Regions from separate parts of the Mycobacterium lehmannii genome, predicted to be linked through region 1. Evidence: riboswitches for the same ligand, from Rfam matches in the RefSeq annotation. Region 1 holds a riboswitch; the other holds the start of a gene.
What was found. A riboswitch is a leader RNA that binds a small molecule or an ion and turns the genes downstream of it on or off. The one in region 1 is predicted to bind cobalamin.

Region 1 (11,254 bases):
GCGTGGCGGGTACTGTGCACAGTCCGATGCGGCTGAACTCACCTGCGGTGGTTGTCATTTCGCGGCGTACGACGCTACGCCAGAGCAAGTTGGCCAGCGAGCCGACGTAGGTGAGGTTCGGTCCGATGTTCACTCCGATCAACACCGCCAGCACGGCGCCCGGTCCCGATGCCGACACCAGCGGCAGCAGCACCAGCACCGCGGGCAGGTTGTTGACGACGTTCGACAGCAGCGCCGCGACGGCCGCGATCCCAAGCAGCGCGAGCAGTCCGTGACCGCTGGGCAGCAGGCCGCGCATCGCGTTGTCGAGACCGTTGACCATGACGGCGTCGACCACGATGCCGAGGCACAGCACGAAAAGCAGAAACGGCACATCGGCTGCGGCTGCCATCCGGGCGACGGTCGTGTGGCGTCGCGTCAGGCTCCACCCACCGAGCACGACGACTCCGCCGAGTGCCGCCCAGGCCGGCGAGACTCCGAGCATCGAGGTGACGACGAATCCGGCCAGCGTCAAGCCCAGTACGACAAGGGGAAACACGGGGACGTGCACCGTATCGTCGGGCACCGGCCGGGGCGCGATCGAGAGCTGCTTCCTGAAAAGCCAACGCAGCACGACGAATTCGACGACGATGGCCAACAGCCAGGGCAGTGTCATGAGCGCGGCGAAGTGCAGGAAGGTAATGCCCGCCGCGGTGAACGCCAGCAGATTGGTCAGGTTCGACACCGGTATCAGCAGCGACGCGCTGTTGGCCAGGTGCGCGGTCGCATAGGCATGCGGGGTGGCCGGCACCGACAGCATGCGAGCAGTGGCAAGCACGACGGGGGTCAGCAACAGCACGGTGGCATCCAGGCTCAGGACCGCCGTCGTCGCCGCGGCGATCGCGAACACCCCTGCCAGCAAGCGGTTCTGGCTGCCGTCGGCGGCACGCGCCAACGCCGCACCCGCTGCGCGGAACACTCCCTCGTCGGCGCACAGCCGCGCCAACACCAGAACGACCGCCAAAAAGCCCACCACCGGCACCAGGCGACCGACCTCCGCGGCGGCCTCGTCCAGCGAGATGATGCCGGCGCCGATCAGCAGCGCGGCCACGGGTACCGCCACGACGGCTTCCGGCCACTTGTGCGGGCGGGCCACCGCGAAACCCAGTATGACCGCCAGGGCGGCCACCGCCAGGATCAGATCCACGGATCGGCAGGCTGCCACAGCGTGGGCAGGTGCAATGCGACGCCATCGTCGTAGGCCAGCCGCGACAACACCCGCATCGAGACGTCGAGGTCGTCGGCTGCGTAGGGAAGCGCGCGCAGTGGTTCGTGCAGGGGACGGAAGAAGTCATCCCAGTGGATGAGCACCACGCGGCGCGCGCCCACGGTCCGCACGCTTTCGCGCCAGTAATCACGCAGGTAGCGCTCCGGCTGCAGTCCGAGCTGGCCGACTCCGAGGTACACGACATCGGCGCGGTGTCCGGCCAGTGCGCCGGCAACGAATCCCGCACTGCCGACGATCAGCAGACGACGATCCGACGGACGGTGACGAACCAGCGTGGACCACGCCTCACCGCACCGGTACGCCGACACCCTGACCGGCGGCACGACCGGACCAGTGATGACACCCGGAAACCGGTCGGGCGGGCAGTGATCCCCCTCGATGAGCGTGACCTCGTAAGCGCCCAGCGCGACGGGGTCGCCGGGACTGACCACCACGATGCGGTCCTCGGGCAGCCGGTGGCCGCGGCCCACGTGGGCGGCGGATAGGCCGCCGACAAGTCGCGCGCCGGTCCGCTCGGCGACAGCCGCACTGTCCATCGCGTGGTCGTAGTGGGTGTGTACGGGAAGGACGGCCTCCAGCCGGTCGATCCGCAGGCGGGTGAGGCAGCCGTCGATGCGCGGTTCCGCCGGTGACAGCTGCCGCAGCCCGACTTCGGCCAGGCTCGGGCGTGAGAAGAAGCCGTCGGTCAGCAGCGCCGATTCGCCGTCGTCGATCAGCAGCGTCGTGACGCCCGCCCAGGTGATCGTCAGCGGCGTATCCGCACCCGCCGGCGGGACGTCGAAATAGCGCTCGTAATCCGCCAGGTTCGGCCTGCCGAGCTTGAGACGCATAGCGCCAACTCTAAGTGGCCCACGCGATGGTGCGCTCGATCGTGACTGTCGACCGCGTCCTTCACCGGTCCTCCCCTTCGTGCCTGCTGCTGATTTCGCCGGCATGTTCGGCCCTGTCGTCACACGGATCCTCGTGCCAGTCGCCGAAAGGGTCTGCGTATGCGGACCATTCGTTTGGGCGCGTCCATTCCTCGTCGGTCAGCAGTGCTGCGCGCAACGCGCCGACGATGTCCTCTGGTTCCGCTCCGCGCACCAATACGGTGATCGAAACGTGACGGTCGCCGAGTCGGTCGTCCCAGTCGGCGGCAGCGAGCACAACACGTTGCGGGTCTGCGTAGGTCCGTTCGGTATCGCTCATGGCGGCCAGCCATCGACCGGCATATTCGAACCGCATACCTCCGCCGGCTGATTCGAGCCACATGACATCGTCGAACCGGTTGGCCAACCACAGCCGTCCCCTCGTGCGCACCACGCCGTCGAGAAGCACCTCCAGCGCGTCGTGCAGTCGCTGGGGATGAAATGGCCGACGGGCGGAGAAAAGCAACAACCCGACTTCGCCGTCGGCATCCAGTGACGGCTGTCCGGCGAGCAGCGGGTCGTGCGGGTGGTCGCTGCGTCCGCGCCTGCTGTCAGGCTCGAGGTTGGCCAGCGCCGTCTCGATGCGTTCGGAACCGACCGTCAGGCGCGCACGAGGTGCCAACCGTCGCAGCACTTTCAGCGTCTGCCCATGAGCTTGGTCGACTACGAGCGTGTCGGCGAACTCAGCCTGCCCGACAGCCACCTGCGCCACGGTCCGTCCGTCGTCGAGGTCGTGGTCGCCGGTCGCCTTAGACAGCCACACGGCAGAGTCGACGCAGGTCACCACCGCCTCGATGCGCACGTCACGAGCCGCTGGTCCGTCGATGTAGCCAGGACCCACGTGCACCCGCACGTTGTTGATTGCCCAGCACACCGGTTCGGGCTCGAGCCATGGCATGAGTTGCACCGCAATGCGATTGACATCACCGCGGCGGTGTAGTCGTCGCAGTAGCACCAGCAGGTCCTCGCGCACGGTGCAGGTCACGCATCCGCGGACCAACTCGATCGGCCAAGCCGTGGTGCCCGAAGACGTCGTGACGGTACGCACCACGACTTGACCGTCGTATCCATGTCTGACGACCACCGTGCCGGTCGCCCGGGCCAGCACGGTGGCGACGCCTTCTGTGTCGCCTTGCCCGCAGATCAGCACCAGTGGAGTGCGCACAGCAACCCCTTCCTCAGTTGAAAATGATTTTCATTAACGTTAGGTTACCGCCGAAGGAGGAATATGTCCGCGCACTGTCAGGTCACCGGCCGAGCACCAAGTTTCGGCAACTCGGTATCGCACTCGCACCGACGCACGCGTCGTCGCTGGAACCCCAATATCCAGACGAAGACGTATTACCTGCCGTCCGAATCGCGCCGGATCAAACTGCGGGTGAGCGCGAAGGGCATCAAGGTCATCGACCGAGACGGCATCGAGGCCGTCGTGGCGCGGTTGCGAAAAGAGGGGCAGAAGATCTGATGGCGCGCACCGATATCAGGCCCACCGTGAAACTGCGTTCGACGGCCGGTACGGGCTACACCTATGTCACACGCAAGAATCGGCGCAACGACCCGGATCGATTAGTGCTGCGCAAGTATGACCCCATCGTCCGCCGCCACGTCGACTTCCGAGAGGAACGCTGATGGTGGCCTGTCCTCGTCCTCCGCACAGCCCCGCAGACGATCGGCAGTGGCTGTTGCACGCACGGTGCCGTGGGCTGCCGACAGAGATCTTCTTCGCGGCCGAAGGGGAGCGCGGACAACGTCGAGTAGCACGCGAAGAACAGGCGAAAAGAGTTTGTCGGCCGTGTCCCGTGCAGCCCGACTGCCTGCGGTATGCACTCACAGCCGTGGAGCCATGGGGCATCTGGGGCGCAACGACGCCAACAGAACGACAGCGGCTCACCGAGCCGGCCGAGCCGTCGGGACGAGCGCCCACTGACGCCCGTGTGGCAGGATCGTGCCCGACAGGCGATCGCGACTCGAGGAAGCCGGTGTGAATCCGGCGCGGTCCCGCCACTGTGACCGGCGAGGTCTTTGCGATCTTGCTGGGAGCCAGATACTCACCGCGGTCGCCTCCTCATAAGGCTGGGGCGGATTTCCCCGGTGAGGCTGACCTCGGCGTACCGAGAGCGCTTCCCGTGGCATCCGCGCACGACGGAAGGCACGGCATATGGCGCGTCGACATCTTGCGGCGGCGGTGATCTCGGCGCTGCTGCTCACGGCGTGCGGCACGGCGACCCCGCCGACCGGCGCCACCGCTGCCGAAGCCGTGGCGGGATTCCCGGTGAGCGTCACCAACTGCGGCGTCACCACGACCTACGACCGCCCACCGCGCCGGGCCGTGGCCTTGAACCAGCACTCGGGCGAGACGATGTTGGCGCTGGAACTTCAGAAGTCCATGGTGGGCACCGCATTCCTCGACGATCAGGTGCTGCCCGAATACCGCGACGCCTATGAGGCCATACCGGTGATCGCCGAAGAATATCCGTCGTACGAGACACTGCTTGCCGCTGAACCCGACTTCGTCTACGGCGGTTGGGAAAGCGCATTCGACGAGAAGGAGGGGCGCGGGCGCGAGCGGTTGCGTGATGTCGGCATCGACACCCACCTCAATCCCGAGAACTGCTCTTCTGAGCCGATGACGTTATCTGCGGTGGACGACGAAATACGCACCATCGGACGGATATTCGGTGTCACCGACCGAGCCGAGTGGGTGGTCGAACGCCAGCAGCGGATTCTGCAGGACACCCGCAGGCGCGTGCGCGACCTGGCACCGGTCGAGGTGGCTGTCTACGACAGCGGTGAGACCACCGTGTTCACCTCCGGCGGGCAGGGCATCGGCAACCAGATCATCGAATCCGCGGGCGGGCGCAACCTGTTCGCCGACGTACCGAAGGTGTGGGCCGACGTCTCGTTCGAACAGTTCGCCGAACGGGCGCCCGAGGTCATCCTGATCTACGATTACGGCGACCAATCGGTCGAGCAGAAGAAGCGGTTCCTGCTGGACAATCCGCTGCTGCAGCGGGTACCTGCCGTCCGCGACCAACGCTTCGCGGTGTTGCCGCTGTCCGAGATCACCGCAGGCGTGCGTGTCGGGCGCGCGGTCAAATCGCTTGCTGAGCAGTTGCATCCGGAGCCATCCGGATGACGACCGCCGCCCTGGACAAGCCGGTACGGTCCGTCACCCCGGGTCCGCAACGCGTTCCGTACGGCCTCGTGCTGACCATGCTCGCGGGACTGCTTCTGGTGTGCGCGACCGCAGGGGTCACCATCGGGTCGGTGGCCCTTCCGCCCGGGCAGGTGTGGCAGATCCTGCTCCACCAGCTCAATCCGATGTTGGTCGACCCGACATGGCCGCCGGTGCGTGCCTCGATCGTGCTCGACGCGCGGCTTCCCCGTGTTGCGCTGGCGGCGGTCATCGGGGCCGGCCTGGCGTGCTGCGGGATGGTGCTGCAGGCCGTCGTGCGCAACCCGTTGGCCGACCCGATGCTCTTGGGTGTGTCGTCGGGTGCGTCGGTGGGTGCGGTCGCGGTGCTGGTGGCCGGCGCAGGGCTCGGCTTGTTCGTGCTGCCGCTGGCGGCGTTTCTCGGAGCGTTGATCGCGTTGGTCGCCGTCTACTTTCTCGCTCGTACGGGCGGACGGATGACCACGCTGCGACTGATACTCGCCGGTGTCGCGGTCGCGGAGGTGCTGTCGGCCGTCGCCAGTCTGCTGATCGTCACCTCTGACGATCCGCACAAGGCCCAGTCCGCGGTGCGCTGGATGCTCGGCGGCCTCGGTGGGGCCGCCTGGTCGACAGTGTGGATCCCGGCTGTGGCCGTTGCTATCGGTATCGCTGTGCTGCTCGCCGTCACTCGGCCGCTGAATCTGCTGTACAGCGGTGAAGAGGCCGCTGCGGCACTGGGTTTGGACGTCCATCGCTTCCGCGGGGCGATGTTCGTCGTGGTCGCGTTGATGGTGGGTGCCATGGTCGCGGTCAGCGGTGCGATCGGCTTCGTCGGCCTGATCATGCCGCATATCGTGCGGATGCTCGTCGGCGCCGACCACCGTCGCGCCTTGCCGGCGGTCGCGCTGCTCGGGGCCTCGTTCCTCATCGTGTGCGACATCGCCGCGCGAACCGTCGCGGCACCGGAGGAACTGCCGGTCGGCGTCCTGACCGCCCTCGTCGGCGGCCCGTACTTTCTGTGGCTGATGCGGCGCAGGGTGTCGGCGTGACTGGCGGAGTCCTCATCGACGAAGTGACGGTGACGAAGGGGCGAAAGACGTTGGTCCGCAACGTGTCCATGCGGGTGGAGCGCGGCGAGATGGTGGCCGTCGTCGGACCCAACGGCGCCGGTAAGACCACGCTGTTGCGCACTCTCTACCGTGCTCAGCGGCCGACATCGGGGCGCGTGCTGGTTGGCGGCGAAGACGTCTGGCAGATGCCGGCCAAGCGCGCGGCGCGCCGCATTGCGGCCGTGTTGCAGGACGCGCCGGGCGATTTCGCGCTCACGGTGTTCGACGTGGTCGCGATGGGCCGGACCCCGTACAAGCGCGCGTTCGACGGCGACAACGCCGACGATCGCCGCATCATTGCCGAGGCGCTCGAATCAGTGGATGTATCCGGTCTGGCGAACGAGCCGTTCGACCGGCTCTCGGGCGGTCAGAAGCAGCGCGTGATGATCGCTCGTGCGCTGACACAGAGCACCGACACGATCGTGTTGGACGAGCCGACCAACCACCTGGATCTGCGCCACCAGCACGATGCCCTGCACCTGCTACGGACCACCGGCGCCACCGTCGTCGCGGCCTTGCACGATCTCAATCTCGCTGCGGCATACTGCGACCGGATCTGCGTTCTCGATACCGGCCGCGTGGTGTCGATCGGCACTCCCGCACAGGTCCTGACCGAGGACATGCTCGCCGAGGTCTACGGCGTCGCAGCCAGGGTCGGCCTCGATGCGGGCACCGATCGAATCCGGGTCGACGTGACACCCAAGGAGTGGACCCGGTGAGGATCGACGCTCAACTCACCGAGATCGCCCGCTTCGGAGGGTTCTTCGCCATCGCTCAAGGGAGCGCCGAAGCGGGTTGGCGGCCGGTTAACGCGTACTACACCGAGGGATACCAGGACCTGATCTTGGCGACGGCTACGCGCTACCGCACCCGCGACCTTCGCATCAGTGCGTCGGCGGTGCAGTTGAGCCACGCGTCGAGGCTGTGGTCCCCGGTGCTCGCGTGCGCCGTCGCATACGGTGTGGTCCCCGACCTCACGAGCCTGCAGCGTGCGGAGGACAGCCCAGCACTGAGAGTATCTGTCCCCGAAGGTGATCAGCTCGTCGGAGACCCGTCGGCCACGCTGTACCGCATCGTCGTCGAGGAGCACATGGAGCGGTTGGCCGACGGGTTGCGTGTCAAGGTCGCACCGGGCCTGCTCTACGGCAACATCGCCTCGGCGTTGGTGGCCGCGACCCGAGCGCTCTACTCGGTGCGGCCGCAGCTACGCGATTCCGCGACCGCCCTGGCGCGGTCTCTGTTGGAGACCGGCAAGCTCACCGGAACCGGAACGGTCAAACACAACTTGGCTTTTCGTCGCCGAAGCTGCTGTCTGTACTATCGCGTGAGCGACGGATCCAAGTGCGGAGACTGTGCGTTGCGCTGAATCAGGTGAAGGGGGCGATCTTTACGCGCTCGGCCAACAGCCTGTCGCGTACCGCCGTCGCGATCTGCACGGCGCCCGGTGAATCACCGTGCACGCAAATCGAATCGACGGTGATCGGAATCGTCGAGCCGTCGACCGCGTCGACGCGCCCGTCCGACACCATCGACGCGATCCGGTCGGCGATGACGTCGGTGTCGTGCAGGACGGCACCGCGCTGGCGTCGGTCCACCAACCGGCCGTCGGGACGATAGGCCCTGTCGGCGAACGCCTCGGGCACCGTGCGTAATCCGAGCTGTTCGGCCTCGCGGAAGAACGCCGAGCCGGTGAGCCCGAGCACCGGAAGGGCGGGATCGACGTCGTGCACGGCCTCTGCGACCGCTCGGGCCTGATCGTTGTTGGTCACGATCGAGAAGTACAGCGCCCCATGAGGTTTGACGTAGGTGACGGTGGATCCGGCGGCGTGCGCGATCGCCTGTAGCGCGCCGATCTGATAGATCACGTCGGCCTTGAGATCCTCGGGTGTCGCGTCGATGAACCGGCGGCCGAATCCGGGCAGATCGCGATAGCTCACCTGCGCGCCGATCCGCACGTCGCGCTCGGCCGCCGCCCGGCATGCCCGCAAGAGCAGTGCCGGGTCGCCGGCGTGGAAGCCGCAGGCGACGTTGGCGCTGGTGACGATGTCGAGCATGGCATCGTCGTCGCCGAGGCGCCAGACCCCGAAGCCCTCACCGAGGTCGGCATTCATGTCGACGGTTCTCATGTCGGTAACTCCGCGGATGTCGATGATGGCCACCGGTTTTCGGCGACGAACTCGGTCAACGGACGTCCAGTCGTCCATTCGTCGATCTCGAGCTGGGGACGGTCCGGAAACTCGGGGACCGGGCCAAGGCACAGGATCGCTACGGGCTCAGCGCCGTTCGGCATGTAGAGCAACTCGGCGAGGCTGTCCGGTTCGAAGATCGACACCCAACCCATGCCGAGCCCCTCTGCGCGCGCGGCGAGCCACAGGTTCTGTATCGCGCAGGAGACCGAGGCCAGGTCCATGTGTGGAAGGGTGCGACGCCCGAACACATGCTCGTGTCTGCCTTCGCCCAGCGCGACGACGAGGAGTTCGGCGCACTCCAGGATCCCCTCGACCTTGAGAGCCAGGAACTCCTCGCCACGTGGCCCCAACGCCTCGGCGGTTCGCACGCGCTCCTCGTCGACGAGGTCGTGGATGCGTGCCCGCAGCCGGTCGTCGGTGATCCGGACGAATCGCCATGGCTGCATCAAGCCGACGCTCGGTGCGGCGTGCGCGGCCTGCAGCAGCCGCACCAACATGTCTTCGGGTATCTGCGTGCCGGGCAGGAACCGGCGCATGTCGCGGCGTTCGGCGATCACCCGATAAACCGCGCGGCGTTCTTCGACGTCGAACGCGTGCTGGTTCACGCGGCCAGCTTAGTCCGGGCAGCGCTCACTAATGGAAACGGTTATCGTTATCGGTGTGATCACCCCCCGCATTGTCCGCACGATCCTCGCCAGCGCGGTGCTGGCCGCGCCGTTCGGTGTGGCGGCGTGCGCCGGCGGTGACGAGGCGGCCCAGGAGACGAGTACCGCTCCCTGTCCGGTCCGGCCGGTCGACGTGGTCGTCAGCGTGGATCAGTGGGGTGACATCGTCTCCCAGTTGGGCGGTGCCTGCGCGGAGGTCTCCACGGTGCTGGCCGGCTCGGCGGCCGACCCCCATGACTTCGAGCCCGCACCGTCGGATGCGGCGAAGTTCGACGGCGCGCAGCTCGTAGTCCTCAACGGTGGTCACTACGACGAGTGGGCGGTCAAGCTCGCCGCCAGCACGGCCCCTGATGCGCCGGTCGTGGAGGCGATGGCCGTCGACCACGAAGACGGGGCCAACCCCCATGCCTGGTACGACCCCGCCGCGGTGACGGCGCTGGCCGACGCGGTCACCGCGCGACTGCGTCAACTCGCACCGGAGGCGGCGGGCTACTTCGACGAACGCCGCGTCGCGCTCGCGGACAACCTCAAGCCGTACCATGAGCTCATTGATTCCCTGAGGGCCAAAGCGTCCGGCAAGAGCTATGCGGCGACCGAGACGTCATTCGATGACATGGGTGCGGCGCTCGGTCTGGCCAACCGCACCCCGCGCGGCTATCAGGTCGCGTCGTCCAACGACTCCGAACCGTCCCCGGCCGACCTGGACGCCTTCTTACAACTGCTGTCCGATCGCGGCGTTGACGTCTTGATCTACAACGTGCAGACCGAAGGCTCTGTCCCGCAACAGCTTCGGGTAGCGGCCGAACAGTCGGGGGTTCCGGTGGTCGAGATCACCGAGACGCTGCCCCCGGACGCTGATTCGTTCCAGAGCTGGCAGATCGACCAGTTGATCGCACTGGGCGAGGCGCTCGGTGTCGCCACCTAGTTCCGAACCTGAGGCCGAATCCGTCGTCGAGCAGACGGCGCTGACCTTTGAGGACGTCAGCGCGGCGCGCGGCGGGCGGCTGATCTGGTCGGAGGCGACGTTCGAGGTCCCCGCAGGCGGCATCGTGGCCGTCATCGGGTCGAACGGCGCCGGAAAGACGACGCTGCTGCAGATCGTGCTCGGCCTGGTGCCGCCGGCGTCCGGACACGTCCGCGTTTTCGGCCAACCGGCCGGTGCGCTCAACAAGTCGATCGGTTACGTCCCGCAGAACTACGCGTCGGCCTCCGGCGAGGCGATCCGGGCGCGCGACGCCGTGATGCTCGGCCTCGTCGGGCACCGGTGGGGTTTAGGGTGGCCGAGTCGTGCAGACAACCGTCGCGTGGACGAGGTGCTCGCCGCCGTCGATGCGACCGCGGTGGCGGACAAACGGCTCTCCCAACTCTCGGGCGGCCAGCGCCAGCGGGTCGCGCTGGCCGAGGCGCTGGTCTCCAAGCCCCGCATGTTGATCCTCGACGAGCCGTTGGCCGCACTCGATCTGCGCAGCCAGCGCGAGATCGTCGCCGTGCTCGAGCGGATCAGCAAGGAGTTCGGCGTGACGATCCTGGTCGTCGCACATGACCTCAACCCACTGCTGGGCGTGTTGACCAGCGCCATCTACCTACTCGACGGACACGCGCACTTCGACACCTTCGACGGCCCCGTCGACGAGACACTGCTGAGCCACCTCTACGGCACCCGAGTCGAAGTCGTGCATACGCCGCAGGGCGATCTCTACGTGCGGAGGCCGTGATGAACACGACCATCGTCGCGCTTGGCTACCAAGACAATTGGTGGCCGATCCTCACGTCGTCCTTCATGCGCAACGCGCTGATCGGCGGCACGATCGTCGCCTTGGCCGCCGGCCTGATCGGTTACTTCGTCGTCGTGCGCAACACCGCCTTCGCCGCCCACGCGCTCGCTCACATCGGGCTGCCGGGCGCAACGGGAGCGGTACTCGTCGGCGTCCCCGTCGGGGTGGGACTCGGCGTGTTCTGCAT
Region 2 (11,254 bases), on a different contig from region 1:
CGAATCCGTCCTGTTGAGTTGCGGACTCGGCATGCGCGCTCCGCCTCTGAGGTTGGCCACGCGGCATCGGGCGGCTTAGCCCCCGCCGCGCACCGAGATCGGCCGCGACAGGTGTCGCGGCTTTCGACGTAACTCACCTCACCTCAATTTCCGGCTCGTCGAGTGTGCTCGCCGGGCCGCCGGCTGAAGGTTCGCCATTAATGACAACGACCCCCACCCTCGGTACGCCCGCGAGTCAGCGTCAGCGTGGCCTGCGTCCACTGCTCCTTCGATTGCACTTCTACGCCGGCGTTTTCGTCGGTCCGTTCATCCTGATCGCCGCTGTCACCGGCTTGTTGTACGCGGTCATTCCCCAGATCGACGACGCGGTCTACCGCGAGAAGGTCACCGTCGACAACGTCGGGGAGCAGCGACTCCCGTTGGCCGAACAGCTGCGCACCGTGCGTGCCGCATACCCCGAGGGGACGGTGGAGCAGATCGGCCCGCCCGTCGCGGCCGATGACACCACGCGCGTCGTGCTCGCGGTCGACGACGTTCCGCCCGACTACGCGAGAACGGTATTCGTCGACCCGTACAGCGGTGAGATCCGTGGCGCGCTGACCACCTACGGCCAGTGGCTGCCGGTGCGCGCGTGGTTCGACGAGCTGCACCGCAACCTGCATCTCGGGGCCGTGGGCCGCAACTACAGCGAGCTTGCGGCGAGCTGGTTGTGGGTGATCGCGCTGGCGGGTCTGGCGCTGTGGTATCTGCACCGCCGCGACACCAAGAAGCTGCGTCGCATCGCGCTTCCCGACCGAGACAAGACAGACCGTCGCCGCACCCTGTCCTGGCATGGCGCGGTGGGGGTTTGGATCATCGTTGCGCTGCTCGGGCTGTCGGTCACCGGCATCACCTGGTCGCGCTACGGCGGTGAGACGGTCAATCTGCTGCAGGAAAGGCTGAACACCACAGCGCCGTCGGTGGACACCGCACTCATGCAGCCGGCCGACACCCACGCGGGCCATGGGCATCACCACGGAGGAGCCGTCGTCGGCGGCGGTGACGCCGCACTGCACGGTGCGGACGCAGCGTTGAGCGCGGCCCGCGCCGCGGGCCTGTCCGGACCGATGTGGATGTACCCTCCGAGTGGCGACGGCCAGGGTTGGGAAGTCGCGGAGAACAAGCGCGACTGGCCCACCCGGTACGACGCGGTCTCGGTGGACCCCTCGTCCGGAGCGATCATCGACCGGGTGAACCAAGCCGAGTGGCCGCTGCTGGCCAAACTCACCAACTGGGCGATCGACGCGCACATGGGTGTGTTGTTCGGTGTCGTGAACCAGATCGTGTTGGTGCTCACCGCGATCGGGCTGATCACGATCATCGTCCGCGGTTACCTCATGTGGTGGCAACGCAGGCCGACAAGGGGTTCGGCGTGGGCGGCCGGACGGCCGCCGCTGCGCGGCGTCCTGCGTGGTTTGCACCCGGGGGTGATCGTGTTGCTCGTCGCCGGCGCTGTGGCGGTGGGCTGGGCGTTGCCGTTGTTCGGCCTCAGCCTCGCCGCATTCGTCGTCGTCGACCTCATCGTCGCAGCGGTCAAGAAGCGGGGCACCGGGAAGGAGGCGAAAGTCGATGTCTAACAGGATCTATCACGCACTGGTACTTGTCATCGCTGCGGCCGTCGTGGCGGCTTGCACGGCACACGGCCAACACGACGAAGGGCCGATGGCCTCCGAGGTAACGCTCGCCGACCAGTGGGCCAGCTCGGCCGAGACCGGTATGGCCGCGGTGTTCGGCACGCTCACCAACGTCGGGCACCACGACGCGCGCATCGTCTCGGGGCGCTCGGACGCGGCCGGACGGGTCGAGGTGCATGAGGTCTCCGCCGATGCGGGTGCCAGGACGATGCGCCCCAAGGACGGAGGCTTGGTGATCCCGGCCGGCGGCTCACACGCGTTGGTGCCGGGCGGTGACCACCTGATGCTGATGGACCTCAAACAGCCGCTGCTGCCTGGTTCTGAGGTAACGCTGACCGTCGAGTTCGAGGACGGTTCGACGCTGCCGATCACCGCGCAGGTGCGTGACTTCGCCGGTGCCAACGAGGATTATCAGCCGGCCACGGGTGGTTCCGCACCACACCATGACCATGGGTGACGGTGTGGCCGGTGGTCGGTTCCACCTCAACCGGCGTCGCCTTCTCGCGGGCGGCGCCGTCGCGGTGGCGGCCGGGGCGACGCTGTCCCACAGTGGGATCGCCCAATCCGCCGTCACTGCCGACGCCGTCGACCGGGCCGTCGAACCGTTTCACGGGCGGCATCAGGCCGGTGTCGCGACGTCCCCGCAGGCGCACGCGTTGTTCGTCGCACTCGACCTCAAAGCGCAGCCGCATCGCGGCCCGCGGGAGACGTTGGGCGCTGTGCTGAGGCTGTGGACCTCGGACGCCGAGCGATTGACTCAGGGCACTCCCGCGCTGGCTGACACCGAACCCGAACTGGCGCAACGGCCGGCCAGGCTCACCGTCACCGTCGGTGTCGGGCCGAGCCTGTTCGACCGGATCGGGCTCGGGAATCGGCGCCCACGGGCGGTCGCCGATCCGCCGGCCTTCGCCACCGACCGGCTCGAACCGCAGTGGTGCGGCGGTGAGCTCCTGCTGCAGATCTGTGCCGACGACCCGATCACCGTCGCTCACACCAGCCGAGTGCTGCTGAAGAACGTGCGCACCATGACCCGGCAGCGATGGCGGCAGAAGGGGTTTCGGCAAGCAGCGGGCTCGGCTGCGCACAGCATGCGAAATCTGATGGGCCAGGTCGACGGGACTGCCAACATCGTCGACGGGGCAGGTTTCGCTCGGTACGTCTGGGACGACGGTGACGATCAGCTGTGGTTCGCCGGGGGGACGACGCTGGTGTTGCGCCGCATCCGCGCGGAGATGGACACCTGGGACGAGCTCGACCGAACCAGCAAGGAACTCAGCGTCGGCCGTCGCCTCGACAGCGGCGCCCCGTTGACCGGGAGCCGGGAAGACGACGTTCCGGACTTCAACGCGGCCGAGGACGGCATACCAGTGATCCCGCCGAATGCGCATGTCGCGCTCGCCCGTCCGCACAGCGACGACGAACGATTTCTTCGCAGGCCCTACAACTATGACGATTCGCCGGCCGCCGGGCGTATCACGGACAGTGGGCTCATTTTCGCTGCGTACCAGCGTGATCCGGCCGTGCAGTTCACACCGGTGCAGCGGCGGCTCGCCGCGGCCGATGCGCTGAACGAGTGGATCACCACGATCGGGTCGGCGACGTTCGCGATCCTGCCGGGAGTCGAGCCGGGCGCCTACCTGGGCCAGACGCTGTTGTCCTAGGCGCCGGATCAGGATTTCGACGCGATCAACGCCGCACGGGCCAGCGTCTCTTCGGCCATCTTGACGTGCGCGGCGTCGACCAGCACACCTTCAACGCCCACCGCGCCGCGGCCGTTGTTCTCCGCTTCGCGGTATGCGGCGACGTTGCGTTCGGCCAGGGCGATCTGGTCGGGCGTCGGTGCGTACACGTCGTTGGCGATCGGCACCTGGTCGGGGTGAATGGCCCACTTGCCGGTGTAGCCCATCAGCGCCGACCGGCGCGCGTCGCGCTCGTATCCGGCGAGGTTGCCGAAGTCGGGGTAGGGCGAGTCGACCGCGTCGATGCCGGCGATGCGAGCGGCGACGATGACTTTGTTGCGGGCGTAGGCCCAGAAGTCGCCGACGTATTCGCCCAGCGGGTCGAAGTTGGTGTCCACCCGCGCGCCCTGCGACAGGGAGAAGTCACCGACCCCGAAGATGAGCGCGTCGAGACGGGAACTGGCCGTGGCGATGGCTTCGGCGTTGGCCAGGCCTTCGACCTCTTCGATCAGCACCTCCAGCCGAATCCGGTTGTCCAGACCCAGCTTCGACTCCAGCTGGGTCAGCAGCACGTCGACCCACCACACATCGCGGGCCGTACGCGCCTTCGGAATCACGACGGTGTCGAGGTTGCGGCCCGCATGGGTGACGACCTCGATCAGATCGTCGTGACACCACGGTGTGTCGAGGCCGTTGATGCGGATCGCGCGTGCTGTACTGCCCCAGTCGATCTCGTTGAGCGCCGTGATCGCCTTGGCGCGTGACTGCACCTTGAAGGCCGGTGGTACCGCATCCTCCAGATCGAGGAACACCAGGTCTGCACCGCTGCCGGCAGCCTTGTTGAACATGTGGTCGTTACTTGCGGGCAGCGCCAGTTCGGAACGCCGGAGCAGGTTGGTCATCGATGTTCTTTCGTGGTCAGAGCACGCCGTCGGCGCGCAGTTGTGCGATGTCAGACACGGACATGTCGAGCAGTTCGCCGTACACCTCGGCGTTGTGTTCACCCAGGCGCGGCCCGAGATGGCCGACTCGGCCGGGTGCTGACGAGAACCGCGGGACCGGTGCTTGCACGGTCATCGCCCCCAACTCCGCGTCGTCGACCGGAACGAACACCTCCCGATATCGAAGTTGTTCGTCGGCGATCAGATCGGTGATGTCGTAGACGGGTGCGGCCGCCACCTCCTGGGATTCGAACACCGCCATCGCCTCGGAAAGGGTTTTGGTGGCGACCCAGTCGGCGACCACCGCGTCGACTTCGCGGGCCCGGGCGAGGCGGCGTTGCGGATCCGAGAAGTCGGCGTCGGCGACCAGGTCGTCGCGACCGATGGCGCGGAAAACCCGCAGCGCCAACGCCGGTGAACTGCCTGACATCGCCAGCCACTTGCCGTCGGCGGTGCGGTAGGTGTTGCGCGGCGCGGAGATGTCCCACCGATTGCCGGCCCGTTCGGGCACCAACCCCAGCTGGTCGTAGCCGAGCAGCGTCTGTTCCAACAACCTGGCCAGCGGGTCGATCAGGTTGATGTCGATCAACTGGCCCGGCGCTCCGTGCACGTCGCGGTGGTAGAGCGCCATCATCACCGCGTACGCGGCGTTCAGAGACGCCACCCCGTCGGCGAGCATGAACGGCGGCAGCGTCGGCGGGCCGTCGGCCTCTCCGGTGATGTGGGCGAAACCGCTCATCGCCTCGCCGAGCGTGCCGAAGCCGGGGCGCTCGCTCTTCGGCCCGGTCAGCCCGTAGCCGGTGATGTGCAGCATCACGATCCGGTCGTTGACCGCGCGCAGGCTCTCGTAATCCAAGCCCCACTTCTGCAGGGTCTGTGGTCGGGTGTTGACGACGACGACGTCGGCCTGTTCGGCCAGGCGGCGGGCGATGGCCTGTCCGTCGGCGCAGCGCAGGTTCAAGGTGATGGATCTCTTGTTGCGCGACAAGGACTTCCACATGAGACCGACGCCGTTGCGCTGATGGCCCCAGGTGCGGATGGGGTCGCCGCATCTGGGGTCCTCGACCTTTATCACCTCGGCGCCGAACTCGCCGAGGTAGGTCGCCGCCAGTGGGGCCGCAGCCAGCGTCGCGAACTCGAGTACCCGCAGGCCGTCGAGCATCACGCCGGAACCCGGGCGGTTGGGCGCTGCAGCCCAAGGTGCCCACGCAGCGTCGAGGACTCGTACCGGGTGCGGAACAGGCCGCGGCGCTGCAACTGCGGAACGACCATGCGGACCACGTCTTCGAACGCGCCGGGTAAATGCGTTGCGGCCAGGACGAACCCGTCGCAGGCGTCACCGGTGAACCACTCGGCCATCTGGTCGGCGACCTGTTCACCGGTGCCGACGAATCGTGGTCCCTGCAGCAGAGTGGCGCGGTGGCCGGCGAGGTCGCGCACCGTGACGGTGTCACCGCCGATGTGATTGCGCAGGTTCTGTACGAGTCCGCGGATTCCGGAGACCGATGCGATCATCTCGTCGGTCACCGGGTCGTCGAGGTCGTGTCGGGCGAAGTCGTAGTTCATCAGCTCCGACAGCAGGGTTAGCGAGGCCATCGGGTGCACCAGATCGTTGAGGAACATCGCCTCGCGCTCTTTGGCGTGCGACTCCGTCTCGCCGACGACCGCATAAGCCATCGGGCAGATGCGCACCGCGTCAGGGTCGCGCCCAGCGGCGGCGATGCGCGCTTTCTGATCGGCGTAGTGTTCACGCGCCACCTCAAGGCCGGGGTCGCCGGTGAAGATCAATTCGGCCCAGCGCGAGGCGAATTCGCGTCCGCGGCCCGACGAGCCGGCCTGGATGATGACGGGACGTCCCTGCGGTGTTTTAGGGACGGTCAGCGGTCCGCGCGCGCGGAAGTACTGGCCGACGTGGCCCAGTTCGTGCACCTTCGCCGGATCCGCATATTGACCTGACGTCCGGTCGTGCAGCACCGCGTCGTCTTCCCACGTGTCCCACAAGCCGGTCACCACGTCCAGGAATTCGTCGGCGCGGTCGTACCGTTCGTCGTGGCCGAGGTGGCTGTCGACGCCGAAGTTCTGCGCCTCACTGTCGTTGACCGACGTCACCACGTTCCACGCGGCGCGGCCGCCGGACAGATGATCGAGCGTGGCGAACGTGCGCGCGACGTGGAACGGGGCGTAGTAGGTGGTCGAGTAGGTGGCGCCGAGCCCGATGTGCGACGTCGTATGGGCCAGCACGCCGAGCACGACACCAAGATCGAGCTTGACCGGGCGGGCGCCGTACCGCGCGGCCTCGGCCACCGACCCGCCGTAGATGCCCGGCATCGCGAGCCGATCGTCGAAGAACATCAGGTCGAAGCAGCCCTCTTCGAGTTGCCTGCCGATCTTGGCGTAGTAGCCGGCGTCGAGGTAGCCGTGCTCGGTGGCGGGGTGACGCCACGATCCGGCGTACACCGAGGTGCTGCCGGCTTGCATGAAGGCGACGAGCGCCATGTGGTCGGTCCGGGTCATGGTCCGAAAGTTAACATTTGATATATCAGATTTCAAATGTGGGATGTTTTGCCTGCTAGAGTCGGAACATGACCCGGTCAGTCGACATCTCCGGCACGGTGCGTGAACGCGCCGCCCGGGAGTTGCGGGACCGCATCCTCACCGGAGCGCTGCCTCCTGGCACCCGCGTCGACCTCGACGCGATCACCGAGGAGTTCTCGACAAGCCGTACGCCCGTGCGGGAAGCGTTGCTCGAACTGTCCTTTGAGGGCTTGGTGAAAGTGGCGCCGCGCAGCGGCATCACAGTCATCGGAATCAGTCCGCGCGATGTGCAGGACAGCTTCACCATCCTCGGTGTGCTCACCGGGCAGGCGGCCGCGTGGGCGGCCGAGCGGGTGGCCGCCGACGAGCTCGCACAGCTGCGGCAGCTGGCCGCCGATGTCGTCACGCGGTCGGGGGACGACACGATCGGCGAAGCGAACTGGCTGTTCCACCAGGCCATCCACCGTGCCGCCCACTCACCACGGTTGCTGACGCAGATCCGGCAGGCCGCGCGGGTGGTGCCCACGAATTTCCTCACCGTATTCCCCGAACATGAGAAGCACTCGCTGTCCGAGCACGAGGAGCTACTGGATGCGCTCGAGCGTCGTGATGCCGACGCCGCGCGGGACATCGCCGAACGTCATGTGTTGGAGGCAGGCAGGTCCCTGGCCGAGTGGCTGGCCCGGCGGTAGGGGTAGGCTGGTCGCGCAGCTGGTTTGCGGGCGAACCGATCTCGGATTCGAGGGAGGGCCGTCGGCATCGAGTGCCGCAGCCGATTCGGGTGCGGTGCGAGAGGGAACCCGGTGAGAATCCGGGACTGTCCCGCAGCGGTATGCAGGAACGACCGCCGTCAACAGCACTGGCCCCACGGGCTGGGAAGCGACGGCCATTAGGTGCACGACCATGTGCGAGCCTGCGAGTCCGAAGACCTGCCAGATGTACCGGGCGCGCCGCGTCCGGTGGTTCATCGCCTCGCGGAATGGGCTGTGGCCGAAGCGGGTTGCTCATGGCGTGACCGCTCGGCACGACACCCTCCGGCGATGAACATCCGCCGTACCGATGAGGACGTCGTCATGACCGCAACACCGTTCTATGCCACCATCCTCGGTTCCCCGCGCATCGGCCCGAACCGTGAACTCAAACGAGCCGTCGAGAAGTACTGGGCCGGCACCGTCGGACGCGACGAACTCGAGTCCGTCGCCGCCGAACTGCGCCGCGACACCTGGGAGGCGCTCGTCGCCGCGGGGCTGGATTCCGTTCCGGTGAACACGTTCTCCTACTACGACCAGGTGCTCGACACCGCCGCCATGGTGGGTGCGTTGCCCCCGCGAGTCGCGGACGTGTCCGATGAACTGGACCGCTATTTCGCTGCCGCGCGTGGCAACGACGACATCGCTCCCCTGGAGATGACGAAGTGGTTCGACACCAACTACCACTACATCGTGCCCGAACTCGCTCCGGACACGCATTTCGCGCTGAACCCGGCCAAGATTCTCGGTGAACTCGAAGAAGCTCGCGCGCAGGGTATTCCGACCCGCCCTGTCGTCATCGGGCCGATCACTTTCCTTGCCTTGAGCAAGGCGGTGCACAGCGCGGGCCCCCCGATCGACCGGCTCGCCGACTTGACCGTGGTATACGGGGAGCTGCTGGCACTTCTCGCTGAGCGGGGCGTGGAGTGGGTGCAGATCGACGAACCCGTTCTGGTGACCGACTTCGTCGACACCGCAGCCGAACTCGCGGAGCGCACCTACGCACAGCTCGGTCGGCTGACGAATCGGCCGGCGATCTTGGTGGCCACCTACTTCGGCGAGCTCTCGGATGCCTTGCCCGCGCTGGCGCGAACGCCGGTCGAAGCGATCGGTGTCGACCTCGTCGCGGGCGGGGTGTCCGCGGTCGCCGCGGTGCCCGAACTGGCCGACAAACTCCTCGTCGCCGGCGTCGTGGACGGCCGCAACATCTGGCGCACCGACCTGGAATCGGCTCTCGGCACCCTGACTACACTGCGGGGGTCGGCGCGGCACGTCGCGGTTTCGACGTCGTGCTCGACGCTGCACGTTCCGTACACGCTCGATGCGGAGCCCTCTATCGACAGCGCCTTGCGCAGCTGGTTGGCCTTCGGCTTCGAAAAAGTGACCGAGGTCGTGGCGCTCGCCCGCGGCTTGAAGAGCGGACGCGAGGCGATCGACGGTGAGATCGCGGCGTCTAACGCGGCCATCGCGTCGCGGCGCGCCGATCCCCGGTTGAACAACGACGATGTGCGAGAGCGGATCTCGGCCATCACCGCCTCCGGCACCGAACGCGGTCCCGCCGACCGGCGCCGCGCAGCGCAGCAGGCGCGGCTGAACCTGCCCGTCCTGCCCACGACGACCATCGGGTCGTACCCGCAGACATCGGCGATCCGCCTGGCCCGAGCGGACCTGCGCGCGGGCAAGATCGACGCCGCCGAATACAAGCGCCGGATGCAGGCCGAGATCGCCGCCGTAATCCGGTTGCAAGAGGAGATCGGCCTGGACGTGCTGGTGCACGGCGAGCCCGAGCGCAACGACATGGTGCAGTACTTCGCCGAGCAGCTCGACGGATTCTTCGCCACACAGAACGGCTGGGTGCAGTCCTACGGCAGCCGGTGCGTTCGCCCGCCGATCCTGTACGGCGACGTCAGTCGACCCGAACCGATGACGGTCGAATGGATCACCTATGCGCAGTCACTGACCGACAAGCCGGTCAAGGGCATGCTGACCGGGCCCGTGACGATCCTGGCGTGGTCGTTCGTGCGCGACGACCAGCCGTTGGCCCAGACGGCGGCCCAAGTGGCGCTGGCGATTCGCGAGGAGACCATCGATCTGCAGAAGGCGGGTATCGCGATCATCCAGGTCGACGAGCCCGCGCTTCGCGAACTGCTGCCTCTGCGCTCCAAGGACAAGGATGCCTATCTGCGCTGGGCGGTCGACGCATTCCGGTTGTCGACATCGGGTGTCGATGACTCGACACAGATCCACACGCACCTGTGCTACTCGGAGTTCGGCGAGGTGATCGGCGCAATCGCCGATCTCGATGCCGATGTGACGTCCCTCGAGGCGGCGCGTTCGCACATGGAGGTGCTCGGCGACCTCAACGCGGCCGGGTTCGCCAACAGCGTCGGCCCCGGCGTGTACGACATCCACTCGCCACGGGTACCCGCCGTCGGCGAGATGGCCTCTTCGTTACGAGAAGCGTTGAACTCCGTTCCTGCCGAGCGTCTTTGGGTGAACCCGGACTGCGGTCTGAAGACGCGCAGGACCGACGAGGTAACCGCCTCGTTGCGCAACCTGGTCGCCGCGGCGAACGAGGTTCGGTGACTGCACGCGCAGCCGACGACTCCGCGTGGCTAGAAGGGGCTGCTGTTCTGCTGCCAGCGAGCCTCTTCGGGGCGTGGGCCGAAGCGGCGGATGTAGTCCTCGTGCATCCGCGCATCCTTCTTGCGCTTGATCTCGTCGACCAGGTTCTGGTCCAGTCCGTGCTGGGCGAGGCGGTGCCGACGCCAGATCTTGTTGAGCGCGAGCGCCATGAGGATCGCCCAAATGTAGATCGGCGCAGTCATTTCCAGGTGTACGTACAGCGACGCCGGAAGCAACCAGAACGGGGCCAGCACGAACAGAGGTGGAATCGCCATCCGGATCATGTGGCGGCGCAGCGCGCCAGGACCGGCCAGGTCGCGCGCCACCCACTCGCGCATGGAGTCCGGAAGCCGGCGTCCATACGAATAGGTGATGTATTGGACGATGTTGGGGCGGGCGGCAGGCACGAATCCTCCTTGAGTGGTCAGTTGTCGAGTGCGCCCGCGGCGAGGGCCGCGGTGTTCACACGGTTCAAGACGTTGCGAAGCGTTTCGAGTTCGTCGAGGTCCACACCCAGGCGCTCGACGACGGCAGGCGGTATCTGGAGCGCACGGCGTCGCAACCGCACACCTTCCTTGGTGAGCCGCACGTCCGTGGCCCGTTCGTCGACGGCGCTGCGTGCCCTGGTGATGAAGCCGAGCGACTCGAGGCGTTTGAGCATCGGGGACAGTGTCGCCGAGTCGAGTTGCAAAGCGCTCGCGATGTCCTTGACCGACAGCGGTTTTGTGGGCGGCTCTGCGGCCTCTGAGGTCTTGTAGTGGTCCCACAGCGCCAGCATGACGAGGTACTGGGGGTGGGTGAGGCCGAGCGGTTCGAGCAGCGGCCGGTATATCGCCAGCACGGCTCGGTTCGTGACCGCTAGCGCGAAGCAGACTTGCTGCTCGAGCGCGAGCGGGTCGACCCGCGCCGGAGTTGATGTGGACACAACTCCATCGTGGCCAAATAGTTTGTGTCCTAGCAATGTACTTCTGGTCACACGGGGTTTTGTCCGGGGGCGGGCGGTCGATCCCTGTCGGATGTCAACGCCGAATGACCCACCCGCTACTCCGATG

Region 2: it holds a riboswitch for cobalamin, as region 1 does, so the genes downstream of both, metE (5-methyltetrahydropteroyltriglutamate--homocysteine S-methyltransferase) here and AU192_RS20050 (ABC transporter substrate-binding protein) in region 1, are expected to answer to the same signal.

What each region holds. Positions count from the first base shown of each region.
Region 1 covers NZ_LQIR01000045.1:126,846-138,099, reverse strand. Annotated here, with positions in the region: gene AU192_RS20075 (SLC13 family permease) at 1-1,186, opposite strand, end outside; gene AU192_RS20070 (MBL fold metallo-hydrolase) at 1,177-2,097, opposite strand; gene mrf (ribosome hibernation factor-recruiting GTPase MRF) at 2,159-3,340, opposite strand; gene rpmB (50S ribosomal protein L28) at 3,404-3,640, shown strand; gene rpmG (50S ribosomal protein L33) at 3,640-3,804, shown strand; gene AU192_RS25210 (WhiB family transcriptional regulator) at 3,804-4,160, shown strand; cobalamin riboswitch at 4,122-4,245, shown strand; gene AU192_RS20050 (ABC transporter substrate-binding protein) at 4,334-5,311, shown strand; gene AU192_RS20045 (FecCD family ABC transporter permease) at 5,308-6,378, shown strand; gene AU192_RS20040 (ABC transporter ATP-binding protein) at 6,375-7,157, shown strand; gene AU192_RS20035 ((2Fe-2S)-binding protein) at 7,154-7,804, shown strand; gene AU192_RS20030 (LamB/YcsF family protein) at 7,806-8,564, opposite strand; gene bluB (5,6-dimethylbenzimidazole synthase) at 8,561-9,232, opposite strand; gene AU192_RS20020 (metal ABC transporter solute-binding protein, Zn/Mn family) at 9,264-10,217, shown strand; gene AU192_RS20015 (metal ABC transporter ATP-binding protein) at 10,204-11,007, shown strand; gene AU192_RS20010 (metal ABC transporter permease) at 11,007-11,254, shown strand, end outside.
Region 2 covers NZ_LQIR01000011.1:2,637-13,890, forward strand. Annotated here, with positions in the region: gene AU192_RS07450 (hypothetical protein) at 1-79, shown strand, start outside; gene AU192_RS07455 (PepSY-associated TM helix domain-containing protein) at 201-1,616, shown strand; gene AU192_RS07460 (copper chaperone PCu(A)C) at 1,633-2,130, shown strand; gene AU192_RS07465 (Dyp-type peroxidase) at 2,123-3,334, shown strand; gene AU192_RS07470 (HpcH/HpaI aldolase/citrate lyase family protein) at 3,343-4,254, opposite strand; gene AU192_RS07475 (CaiB/BaiF CoA transferase family protein) at 4,271-5,455, opposite strand; gene AU192_RS07480 (LLM class flavin-dependent oxidoreductase) at 5,455-6,807, opposite strand; gene AU192_RS07485 (GntR family transcriptional regulator) at 6,876-7,520, shown strand; cobalamin riboswitch at 7,585-7,768, shown strand; gene metE (5-methyltetrahydropteroyltriglutamate--homocysteine S-methyltransferase) at 7,902-10,163, shown strand; gene AU192_RS07495 (DUF5313 domain-containing protein) at 10,193-10,609, opposite strand; gene AU192_RS07500 (MarR family winged helix-turn-helix transcriptional regulator) at 10,627-11,127, opposite strand; gene AU192_RS26110 (hypothetical protein) at 11,252-11,254, shown strand, end outside.